2 regions of the Variovorax glucosi genome follow, and region 1 is predicted to be linked to the other one. Evidence: predicted binding sites of a transcription regulator. Region 1 holds the regulator's gene; the other holds the start of a gene.

Region 1 (5,402 bases):
GAGCCGAAACCCAATGCCGTCACGCGATAGACCAGGCCCGATGGCTGGGTCAGATCCCTGAAGAGCTGTCTGTCTTCCAGCGCTTCGATGATGTAGCGCGGCGGCACGGCGGGCATCAGGCCGTGCTCGTTGCCGGCTGCCGTCGCGAATGCGCGCCCGGTGAACTGGCCGAAGGTTGCGGTCCGGCTTTCATCTGCGAGATCGACGGTCTGCCACACCGGCTTGCCGCCGAGCGCCTGACTGCAAAGCCCTTTCCGAAGACCGGCGGCGCCGCAGCCGATTTCGAAATCGAGCAGGCTCCCATTTGTGAAGGCACTCTGGCGCAGCGCAGCGGAAGCCGTACCGTCGATGTCCGAAACGGCATCGAGCAGCGTAGCCTCGGCAGCCTGCAGCGCGAGCTGCGCGTCACGGTCGTTGCGAGCGCCACGCTCGGTCATCATCGAGAGCTGCGTCGAGCCGATGCCCAGCAACGACACGATCACGAGGACGATCATCACGACGATCAGTGCAACGCCTCGCTGGCTGACGATGGCATTCGGGCTCCTGCGGCGCGACGTCACAGTTGCTGCCTGTTGTGCAGATTGACGACGAACGTCAGGACCTGTCGTAGCCGCCCGTCCTTTGCCGGAACGAAGCGGGCCCCGGCATCGTCGGCGGCCGACATGGCCTCGCCGAGTGGGAACAAGGTCGTGCGGATCGTCCGGTCCTGCGCCAGGTTCGGCGCGCCGCGCAGCACCAGGCCGATGCGCAACGACCGCACGCGCTGCCAGTTCAGGCGCGTTCCTTCGACATCGCCCGGTACGGTCACCTGTGATGCGCGCAAGTAGCGATCGGCCACGGAGTCGCCTGTGCCGACGGCTCGGGTATTCGGCGACACACCGTCGACGCCGTAGAGCACCTGGAAGGTTTCCACGCCCTGCACGATGGGCTGGATGGTCGGCTCCATCGTGGTCGCGCCCGATTTCGTCGTGCCGGTGGCGCACATGAGCGACGGCTCCCCGTCGCTGCCGACCCTCAGGAACAGCATGCTGACGCTCGCATCGGAGCGGTCGGACGGTACCTGTTCGATGTGGGCGCCCATGCAGTCGAGCATGGTGCCGTCGGATTTGGTGGAACCTGGCACGATGGCGCTGGCCTGCGAGCGCAATACCAGGATGTCGCTGCCGTTGATGCCTTTTGCGGCCGACGGATAGATGGCGTCGTCCGTACCTTGCACGAATGGTTCCGCGGCAGTCGTTCCGGCCGCGACGAAACCACCGCTATCGGTTTCGGCGGCGATGTCGGCGTCTAGATAGCCGACTTGCCCTGCCAGTTTGCGGACCGCATCGGCGGCGAAACGCGCGTTGTCCAGCAACTGGCTTGCCGCGTCGGTCGTCACGTGTCCACGGCGCGCGACCTGCAGCGCCGCGGTGGCGACGATCACGACCAGCAGCGTCAGTGCAAGTGCCACCATCAGCTCGATCAGCGTAAAGCCGCGCGAGTTTCTGATTCGAAGAAGGGCGACGCGACGTTCGGGCGGCAAGGGGTGGTTCATGACGGCCAGCCGGCGGCGATGGGCAGCATGACGGCGGGACGGCTGTCAGGGTCGCCCGCACGCGCGAAGGCGGCGGCGCCGGTGAGCGAACGGTCGGTCGACGCGCGCGTCCATCCGAGCTTGACCTGAGCGACATCGCCACTGCCTGAGCATGCCCAGCGGGGCAACCCGGCACTGTCGTACGGTGTCTGGTCGAAACACACGACGACGCGGGCGGCCGGCAGTCCGCCGTCGGGGGAGAAAACGCGTTGCAGCCAGTCGTCGATCTCCCAGCGTGCGACGTCGAGCGGATTTGCGCAGCTGGCGGTGAAACAGTCGACGGCGGTTTTCGTCGGCGCAGCAGTGGCATTCGCCTGCAGGTACGGATTGGTGGCTGCGTCGGGAAGGGCAGCGACACCGCGATTGCCACGCATCTGCTCGGCCAGTTCGGTGGCCAGACGCACGGCCGTCGATTGCAATCGCGCCTCGCGGTTGTTCTGCAGCGACGCCGCCTGCAGACCGATCATCCCGATCATGCCGATCGACAGAAGCAGGACGGCGACGAGCACCTCGATCAGTGTCGAGCCGCGCGCTTTCTGCGCTAGGGATGTTCGTTTCTTCGCCAAGCGTGCCTCACCTTGTTGAGCCGCCTTCTTGCAAGGCGGTCTGGTGCGGCATTCTGTTAGGCGGGATCCAGGTTTTCGAGCCTTTCGAGCGGCGTATGCAACCGCTCGGCGTGGCGCTTGTCGTCGTAGGTTTTCGGGGTGTTAATGCACAACCGCGAAGACATCGGCGTGAGTACTTTAGATGTCGCGAAGTAGCTGACGAAACTCGTCGACGTCCTCGAAGCTGCGATACACGGAGGCGAAGCGCACGTAGGCCACCTTGTCGAGCCGCTTGAGCTCGCGCATGACATGCTCGCCGACCTGCGTCGATTCGATCTCGCGCAACCCGCTGGCCAGCAGCTTCTGCTCGATGCTCAGAAGGGCGTTGTCGATCTGCGCGATGCCGACCGGTCGCTTGCGCAGCGCAAGCATCATCGAAGCGCGGACCTTGCGCGAATCGAAGTCGGCGCGGCTGCCGTCCTTCTTCACGACGACCGGAAAGTTGACGTCGGGGCGCTCATACGTCGTGAAGCGCTTGTCGCAGGCGCTGCACTGTCGTCGGCGGCGGACGAAATCGCCATCCTCCGAAACGCGGGTCTCGACGACCTGCGTTTCGGCGTGACTGCAGAAAGGGCACTTCATGCGGTCACCGGACGGTCGGCAGCAGTCAGCGGTAGACCGGGAAGCGGCTGGTGAGCGCGTGCACCTTGGCGCGCACGGCGTCGATGTTCGCCGCATCGCGCGGATTTTCGAGCACGTCGGCGATCAGGTTGGCCGTGAGACGCGCTTCTTCGTCCTTGAAGCCGCGCGTGGTCATGGCCGGTGTGCCGATGCGCACGCCGCTGGTGACCATCGGCTTTTCGGGATCGTTCGGGATCGCGTTCTTGTTGATCGTCATGTGGGCGCTGCCCAGCACGGCTTCGGCTTCCTTGCCGGTGATGCCCTTGGCACGCAGGTCGACCAGCATGACGTGGCTCTCGGTGCGGCCGCTGACGATGCGCAGGCCGCGCTCGATCAGCGTGTCGGCGACGATCTGTGCGTTCCTGATCACCTGTTGCTGGTAGATCTTGAATTCCGGCGCCATCGCTTCCTTGAAGGCGACGGCCTTGGCCGCGATGACGTGCATCAGCGGACCGCCTTGCAGGCCGGGAAAGATCGCGCTGTTGATGGCCTTCTCGTGTTGCGCCTTCATCAGGATGATGCCGCCGCGCGGGCCGCGAAGGCTCTTGTGCGTGGTCGAGGTGACGACGTCGGCATGCGGCACCGGGTTCGGGTACACGCCTGCGGCCACCAGGCCGGCGTAATGCGCGATGTCGACCAGGAAGATCGCGCCGATTTCCTTGGCGACCTTGGCGAAGCGTTCGAAATCGATGCGCAGCGAATAGGCCGATGCGCCGGCGATGATCAGCTTGGGCAGATGCTCGCGCGCCTTGCGCTCCATGGCGTCGTAGTCGATGGCTTCGTTGGCGTCGAGGCCGTAGCTGACCACGTTGAACCACTTGCCGCTCATGTTCAGCGGCATGCCGTGCGTCAGGTGACCGCCTTCGGCCAGGCTCATTCCCATGATGGTGTCGCCGGGCTTTAGGAAGGCCAGCATGACGGCTTCGTTGGCGGAAGCGCCGCAATGCGGCTGCACGTTGGCTGCGTCGGCGCCGAAGATCTGCTTGATGCGGTCGATGGCCAGTTGCTCTGCCACGTCGACATGCTCGCAGCCGCCGTAGTAGCGCTTGCCCGGATAGCCTTCGGCGTACTTGTTCGTGAGTTGCGAGCCTTGGGCCTGCATGACCGCCGGAGAAGCATAGTTCTCGCTTGCGATCAGTTCGATGTGGTGTTCCTGGCGTGCGTTTTCGGCTTGGATCGCAGCCCAGATTTCGGGGTCGGTCTGTTCGACCAGGATATCGCGGTGGTACATGGCAGTCCTTTGAAGACGGTGGTCCTTGTTTCAACCAAACAAGGGCTGCCCAGGCGAACGGCTGAACACCCGCATCCGATCTTTCGAAGATGGCGGGCGGTACGCTTCCCAGTGGTATTCCACGTCAGCGCAAACCACCGAAAACGGGGCAGCGCCTATCGCCAGTCGCGTACTTCTCGAGTGTAGCCGACCCGGAAAGGCTCAGAAGCCCGCGAGGGTTGCGACCTTTTGTCCGTCGCCGGCATCGGCGACAGGCAGGGCGGGACGCGGCGTCGTGCCCTGCGCGCGAACGACAGGCGGCGCAGCAGCTGGCGTGGTCGGCACCGATTTCGAGCCGCCAGCCACGAGGCGCAGGCGTTCGTGCTCCGCCAGAACCTTATTCGCGTAACCGCCGTCGTCTTCCAGATTGGCGGCGCCGACGTAATAGCGCAGGCCGGCTTCGAGCGAGCCGGCGCGCGCGATGCATTCCTGCAGCACCTTGACGCCCACGCGCATGTTCGTGACCGGATCGAACGCCGTCAGCGAGCCGCCGGCGCTTTCGTACTTGTCGACGTGAACGCGGGTCATCACCTGCATCAGCCCTTGCGCGCCGACGTGGCTCTGAGCGAAGGGGTTGAAGCTGGACTCGACTGCCATGATCGCGAGGATCAGCGTCGGGTCGAGCTTGGTGCGCTTGCCGAGCGAATAGGCCTCGGACACCAGAACGCTCAGCGGCTCCGCGGCGACACGGTACTTCTTGCTGAGCCAGAACGCGACTGCGGCCTGCTGGCTCGGCAGATCACGCGGGCTCGCCGCCGTGGTGCGGTCGATGGCCGTCACGTCGAGCGCGGTCGCATCGGCCACGAGCACCGGCTTGCGCGAGTCGAGCCAGCCCGATAGATGGGCTTCGCCGGACGCGCGCAGATCGGGGCGGGCCATCAGGGCCAGCACCGCGAACACAGTGGCCAGCCCGAGAAGAGCGAAGCCGTTGTGCATGATTTCAAAAAAGCCGTCGACCACATCGGATCCGAATGTCCGTAGCCCTCGGGCTGTGGCTTCTAACGCCTTGCTCATCGCTGTTCCTTTCTATGCGGCCCCGGGGCGCCAACGCCACGAGGGCAATGGGAGACACCGGCTGCAACGCTGATTGGTATGAATCAGGACCGCGCGTGAAGAGGTTGGAGCGCGGAATTCTGATGTAGCCGAAAAGATTTACTTTCGGCAGCGGATCTGGATGGCCCGGCGACAAGGGTGGCACGGGCGAGCCGAATTCTAGGAGGCGCTTAATACCCAGTCAATAATAAGGAATCAATTCTTTATGCAACTAGAGGTTTATCAGATATAGAACTTTTGTTTATTCGGTATTTTCCTAATCTTCGCGCTGTGCGTGTCG
Region 2 (5,402 bases), on a different contig from region 1:
CATCCTGGGTCAGGGCCTGGCCGACAAATCGATGCCGTTCGCGCTCAGCACCCATCCGGCGTGGCAACCGCTGGCCGCGCTGGCCGAACTCACCTTCGTCCGCAAGAGTCCGCAGACCGGCGAGTTGCCGCTGGCGCAGGCGCGCGGCGCGGCGCGCGAGGTGCGGGTACGCACGCGACTCACGCCGGCCACCTATCCGTCGGTCGACAGCCTGTGCGTGATGTTCCTGCAGGACCTGCGCGAACTCGAAGCGCGCATCCGCACCGAGAAGCTGGCCGCGATGGGACGCATGTCCGCCGCGGTCGCCCACGAGATCCGCAATCCGCTCGCCGCCATCACGCAGGCCAGCGCGCTGCTCAGCGAAGACCTGAGCGATCCGGCGCAGCGCCGGCTGATCGCGATGGTCGAGCAGAACGCACAACGCCTGGCGCGCATCGTCGACGATGTGCTCGACGTCGCACGCGCGCGCCAGCAGCACGTGCTGCCGCTGGGCGAACAGATCACGCTCGACCCCACGGTGCGCGCATTGGGCGAGGAATGGGTGCGGCAGACCCGCGGCCACGGCGTGCTGATAGCGCTGGAGGCACCCGGCTTCGACGTGCGTTTCGACGCCGAGCACCTGCGCCGCATTCTCGTCAACCTGCTGGACAACGCGGCGCGCTACGCCGGCCATCGGGACGGATCGATCCAGCTGTCGACGCGCGTCGATCCGCGCGGCCGGATCGGCCTGCAGGTCTGGAGCGACGGCGCGGCGCTCGAACCCCCGGTGCAGCGCCACCTGTTCGAGCCGTTCTTCTCCTCGGAAAGCCGGTCGAGCGGACTCGGCCTCTTCCTTTGCCGAGAACTGTGCGAGCGCCACGGCGCCACCATTGGCTACGAACGGCGCTCGGCCTCCGGCACGGGGCCCGAGGGGAATGCGTTCTTCATCGTGTTCGCGCCCGCCGCGCTCCGCCAGATGCCGCTGACACAATAGAAGCGTGAGTACACCCGCCGCTTCGCCACCGAAAACCGTGCAGATCCTGGTCGTCGACGACGAGCCGGACCTGCGCACGCTCTATGAACTGACCTTGCTGCGCGAGGGCTACCGCGTCGAGGCTGCGGGCACCGTGGCCGAGGCGCAGCGCCTGCTCGATGCCTCGCGCTTCGACGTGGTGATCACCGACATGCGTCTGCCGGACGGCCTGGGCATGGAAATCCTGCAGCGCGCGCAACGCGACCAGCGCGGCGAACGCTGCATCGTGATGACGGCCTACGGCTCGGCGGAGAACGCGGTCGAGGCGCTCAAGGCCGGCGCCTTCGACTACCTGACCAAACCGGTCGACCTGAAACAGTTTCGCGGCGTGGTCGCTGCCGCGGTGCAGGCGCAGCCGGTGGCAATCAAGCCGGCACGAACATCCGCCGACGACAGCGGAAAGACGATCGCAACCGCCGTCACCGTCCTGCCCGACGGCGTCGGCATGGCGGCGCTCGACCGGCTGGTCGGCGATTCGGAGCCGATGCGACGCGTCAAGTCGCGCATCGCAAAGGTAGCGCGCGGCATGGCGCCGGTGCTGGTGCGTGGCGAATCGGGAACCGGCAAGGAACTGGTCGCGCGCGCGGTGCATGCGTGCAGCCAGCGAAGCGACGGGCCGTTCGTCGCCGTCAACTGCGGCGCGATTCCCGAAAACCTGCTCGAAGCCGAATTCTTCGGCGCACGCAAGGGTTCGTACACCGGTTCGGCAGCCGATCGCGACGGCTATTTCCAGGCTGCGCGCGGCGGCACGCTGTTTCTCGACGAGATCGGTGACCTGCCGCTCGCCATGCAGTCCAAGCTGCTGCGTGCGATCCAGGAGCGCAGCGTGCGGCCGATCGGCTCGACGCAGGAAGACGCCGTCGATGTCCGCATCGTCAGCGCGACGCACAAGGATCTGCAGGCCGAGGTTCAGTCCAGCCGGTTCCGCCAGGACCTGTTCTACCGGCTGAACGTGATCGAGATCGCGGTGCCCGCCTTGCGCGACCGCCGCGAGGACCTGCCGGTGCTGTGCGCTGCGCTGCTCTCCCGCATCGCGCATGACGCGGGCATGCCGGTGCCGGTGCTGTCCTCCGGCGTCGTCGACGAGCTGGCTTGCCAGCCGCTGCATGGCAACGTGCGCGAACTGGAGAACCTCCTGCATCGCGCGGTGGCGCTCAACGACGGCGACGAACTTCACCTGGATTTCATGGGCGGCGAAGCTGCGCCGAACCTGGCGGTCTCATCGCCTTCGGCAGCCACGGCCACGGCTCCGGTGTTTCAGGCACAGGCGACCGCTTCGCCGTCGGACGTTCCGGCCGACCTGCAGGTCTACCTTGACCAGCAGGAGCGTGAAATCCTGGTGCGGGCGCTGCGCGAAAGCAGCTTCAACCGCACTGCCGCGGCTGCACGCCTCGGCCTGAGCCTGCGGCAGATCCGCTACCGCATTGCGCGTCTGGGCATCGCGATGCCGAACGGCGACGACGCGCCGGCCGGGCCAGGCGGATTCGCCGATGAGTGAGCGCACGTGGCGGGACGGGTGGTACGAGCCGGCAAAGCAGCTGCCCTCGCCGAACTTCGGTCCGCGACCGACCGGTACGGCGGTCGACCTGATCGTCCTTCATTCGATCAGCCTGCCGCCCGGCATCTACGGCGGCGACGAAGTGCAGCAGTTCTTCACTAACCGGCTCGACTGGAGCGCGCATCCGTACTTCGAGCGGATCCGCGGGATGGAGGTTTCGGCGCATTTCTATGTGCGGCGCGACGGAGCGCTGTGGCAATTCGTGAGCTGCGACGAGCGTGCGTGGCATGCCGGCGCGTCTTCATGGCGCGGCCGCTCCAACTGCAACGACTTCTCGATCGGCATCGAACTCGAAGGACTCGAAGGCGAAACCTTTGAGCCGGCGCAATACGACACCCTGGCGCGTCTTTGCCCGGCGATCGCGGCCAAATACCCGATCGACGGCATCGCAAGACACTCCGACATCGCACCAGAACGCAAGATCGATCCAGGCCCCGGGTTTGATTGGAACCTTCTTCTTACTCTTCTTGGCTGGAACGACAAAGCAACACCATCGGGTTAAAAAAAGACTTTTTTCAGCTGCTCGCCCGGCAGCAGTCGCGCGGCGCCTGAAACCTAGAAGGCATGCGGCTTCCAGCAGAAATGCGCCGAAAAGACGGTGTCCAAGAATCGGAAAAGCACTACAGGTAGTGGGTTGTAGACCTTTCTGACCCCAGATATAGTGTCCGTCTGCCCAAACGCGTCCGATGTCGAACTTCGGTCGCCGGCACAGAAAACGCTGTCGAAACATAGCCCATGCGTACTGCCTAGCGCGTTTGCGGCTCACCCAGACAAATCCGCCACACCGAGGACTCAATGCAAACAGCATCCAACACGCCATCGACCTCCCGCGTCCCGAATACCGCTCCGCGGCCTTCCGGCGCGACGACCCAGCGCGACGTCGCCGCACCCATCGAAAGCGAAGCGCTGGCGCACTACCAGATCATTCGCCGCAACGGGTCGGTCGTTCCTTTCGAGCCGAGCAAGATCGCCATCGCGATGATGAAAGCCTTCCTGGCCGTGCATGGCACCCAGGGCGCGGCTTCGGCCAGCGTGCGCGAAACCGTCGACACGCTCACCCAGAATGTCGTGCGCGCCATGATGCGTTCGCGTCCGGGCGGCGGCACCTTCCATATAGAAGACGTACAGGATCAGGTCGAACTCGGCCTGATGCGCGGCAGCCACCACGAAGTCGCGCGCGCCTACGTGCTCTATCGCGAACGCCGCATGCAGGAGCGCGCCAAGCAGGATGCGCAGGTTGCGCCTGCAGTGCCGACGATTCATGTGCTCGACAACGGCCAGCGCGTCGCGCTCGACCTCAACGAGCTCAAGGGCCTGATCGAATCCGCCTGCGAAGGCCTGGGCGACACCATCACCGCCGCACCGATCGAAGCCGAGACGATGCGGAACCTCTACGACGGCGTACCGCTCGACGAGGTCTACAAGGCGTCGATCCTGGCGGCACGCACGCTGATCGAGAAAGACCCCGACTACACCTTCGCCACCGCACGCCTGCTGCTGCACACGATCTTCAAGGAGATCATCGGCCGCGAAGTGATGCCGGTGGAGCGCTCGCAGGCCTACGTCGATTACTTCCCCAAGTTCATCCAGAAGGGCGTCGACAACGAACTGCTCGATGCCGAACTGCTCAAGTACGACCTGCCGCGCCTGGGCGCCGCGCTCAAGGCCGAGCGCGACCTGCAGTTCGACTACCTCGGCCTGCAGACGCTGTACGACCGCTACTTCCTGCACGTCCGCAAGACCCGCATCGAACTGCCGCAAGCCTTCTTCATGCGCGTCGCGATGGGCCTGTCGCTCGGCGAGAAAGACCGGGAAGCGCGTGCCATCGAGTTCTACGAAGTGCTGTCGTCGTTCGATTTCATGTCGTCGACGCCGACACTGTTCAACGCCGGCACGCTGCGCTCGCAGCTGTCGAGCTGCTACCTGACGACGGTGCCCGACGACCTCGGCGGTATCTACGAGTCGATCAAGGAAAACGCGCTGCTGTCGAAATTCGCCGGCGGCCTCGGCAACGACTGGACGCGTGTCCGCTCGCTCGGCAGCCACATCAAGGGCACGAACGGCGAATCGCAGGGCGTGGTGCCGTTCCTGAAGGTGGTGAACGACACGGCCGTCGCCGTGAACCAGGGCGGGAAGCGCAAGGGCGCGGTCTGCACGTACCTCGAAACCTGGCATCTCGACATCGAGGAGTTCCTGGAGCTGCGCAAGAACACCGGCGACGACCGCCGCCGCACGCACGACATGAACACCGCCAACTGGATCCCCGACCTCTTCATGCGTCGCGTGATGGAAAAGGGCAACTGGACGCTGTTCTCGCCCAACAACGTGCCTGAGCTGCACGACCTGTTCGGCGCCGAATTCGAGACCGCCTACGTCGCCTACGAAGCCAAGGCCGCACGCGGCGAGATCACGCCGTCGCGCACCGTTCCGGCGAGCGACCTCTGGCGCAAGATGCTGACGATGCTGTTCGAGACCGGCCATCCGTGGATCACGTTCAAGGATGCCTGCAACGTGCGCTCGCCGCAGCAACACGCCGGCGTGGTCCACTCGTCGAACCTCTGCACCGAGATCACGCTGAACACCAGCGACGAGGAAACCGCGGTCTGCAACCTCGGCTCGGTCAATCTGCTGCAGCATCTGAAGGACGGCACACGCGACGCCAACGGCGTTGCCACCAAGGTTCTGGACCAGGCCAAGCTCAAGAAGACGATCTCGACCGCGATGCGCATGCTCGACAACGTGATCGACATCAACTACTACGCGGTCGAGAAGGCGCGCACGTCCAACCTGCGCCATCGTCCGGTCGGCCTCGGCCTGATGGGCTTCCAGGAT

What was found. Region 1 encodes NrdR, which represses ribonucleotide reductase genes. Its sites were predicted from a motif close to CACNANATNTNGTG; they were not measured.
Region 2: the regulator NrdR is predicted to act here: its motif matches at 3,221-3,234, upstream of ACSFA3_RS20175 (ribonucleoside-diphosphate reductase subunit alpha).

Annotation. Positions count from the first base shown of each region.
Region 1 is NZ_JBPJZE010000001.1:546,557-551,958, reverse strand. Features, by position in the region: gene ACSFA3_RS02700 (pilus assembly protein) at 1-560, opposite strand, end outside; gene ACSFA3_RS02695 (PilW family protein) at 557-1,534, opposite strand; gene pilV (type IV pilus modification protein PilV) at 1,531-2,139, opposite strand; gene nrdR (transcriptional regulator NrdR) at 2,317-2,760, opposite strand; gene glyA (serine hydroxymethyltransferase) at 2,786-4,030, opposite strand; ZMP/ZTP riboswitch at 4,071-4,209, opposite strand; gene ACSFA3_RS02675 (lytic transglycosylase domain-containing protein) at 4,232-5,083, opposite strand.
Region 2 is NZ_JBPJZE010000004.1:372,261-377,662, reverse strand. Features, by position in the region: gene ACSFA3_RS20190 (two-component system sensor histidine kinase NtrB) at 1-973, shown strand, start outside; gene ACSFA3_RS20185 (sigma-54-dependent transcriptional regulator) at 978-2,510, shown strand; gene ampD (1,6-anhydro-N-acetylmuramyl-L-alanine amidase AmpD) at 2,503-3,072, shown strand; gene ACSFA3_RS20175 (ribonucleoside-diphosphate reductase subunit alpha) at 3,366-5,402, shown strand, end outside.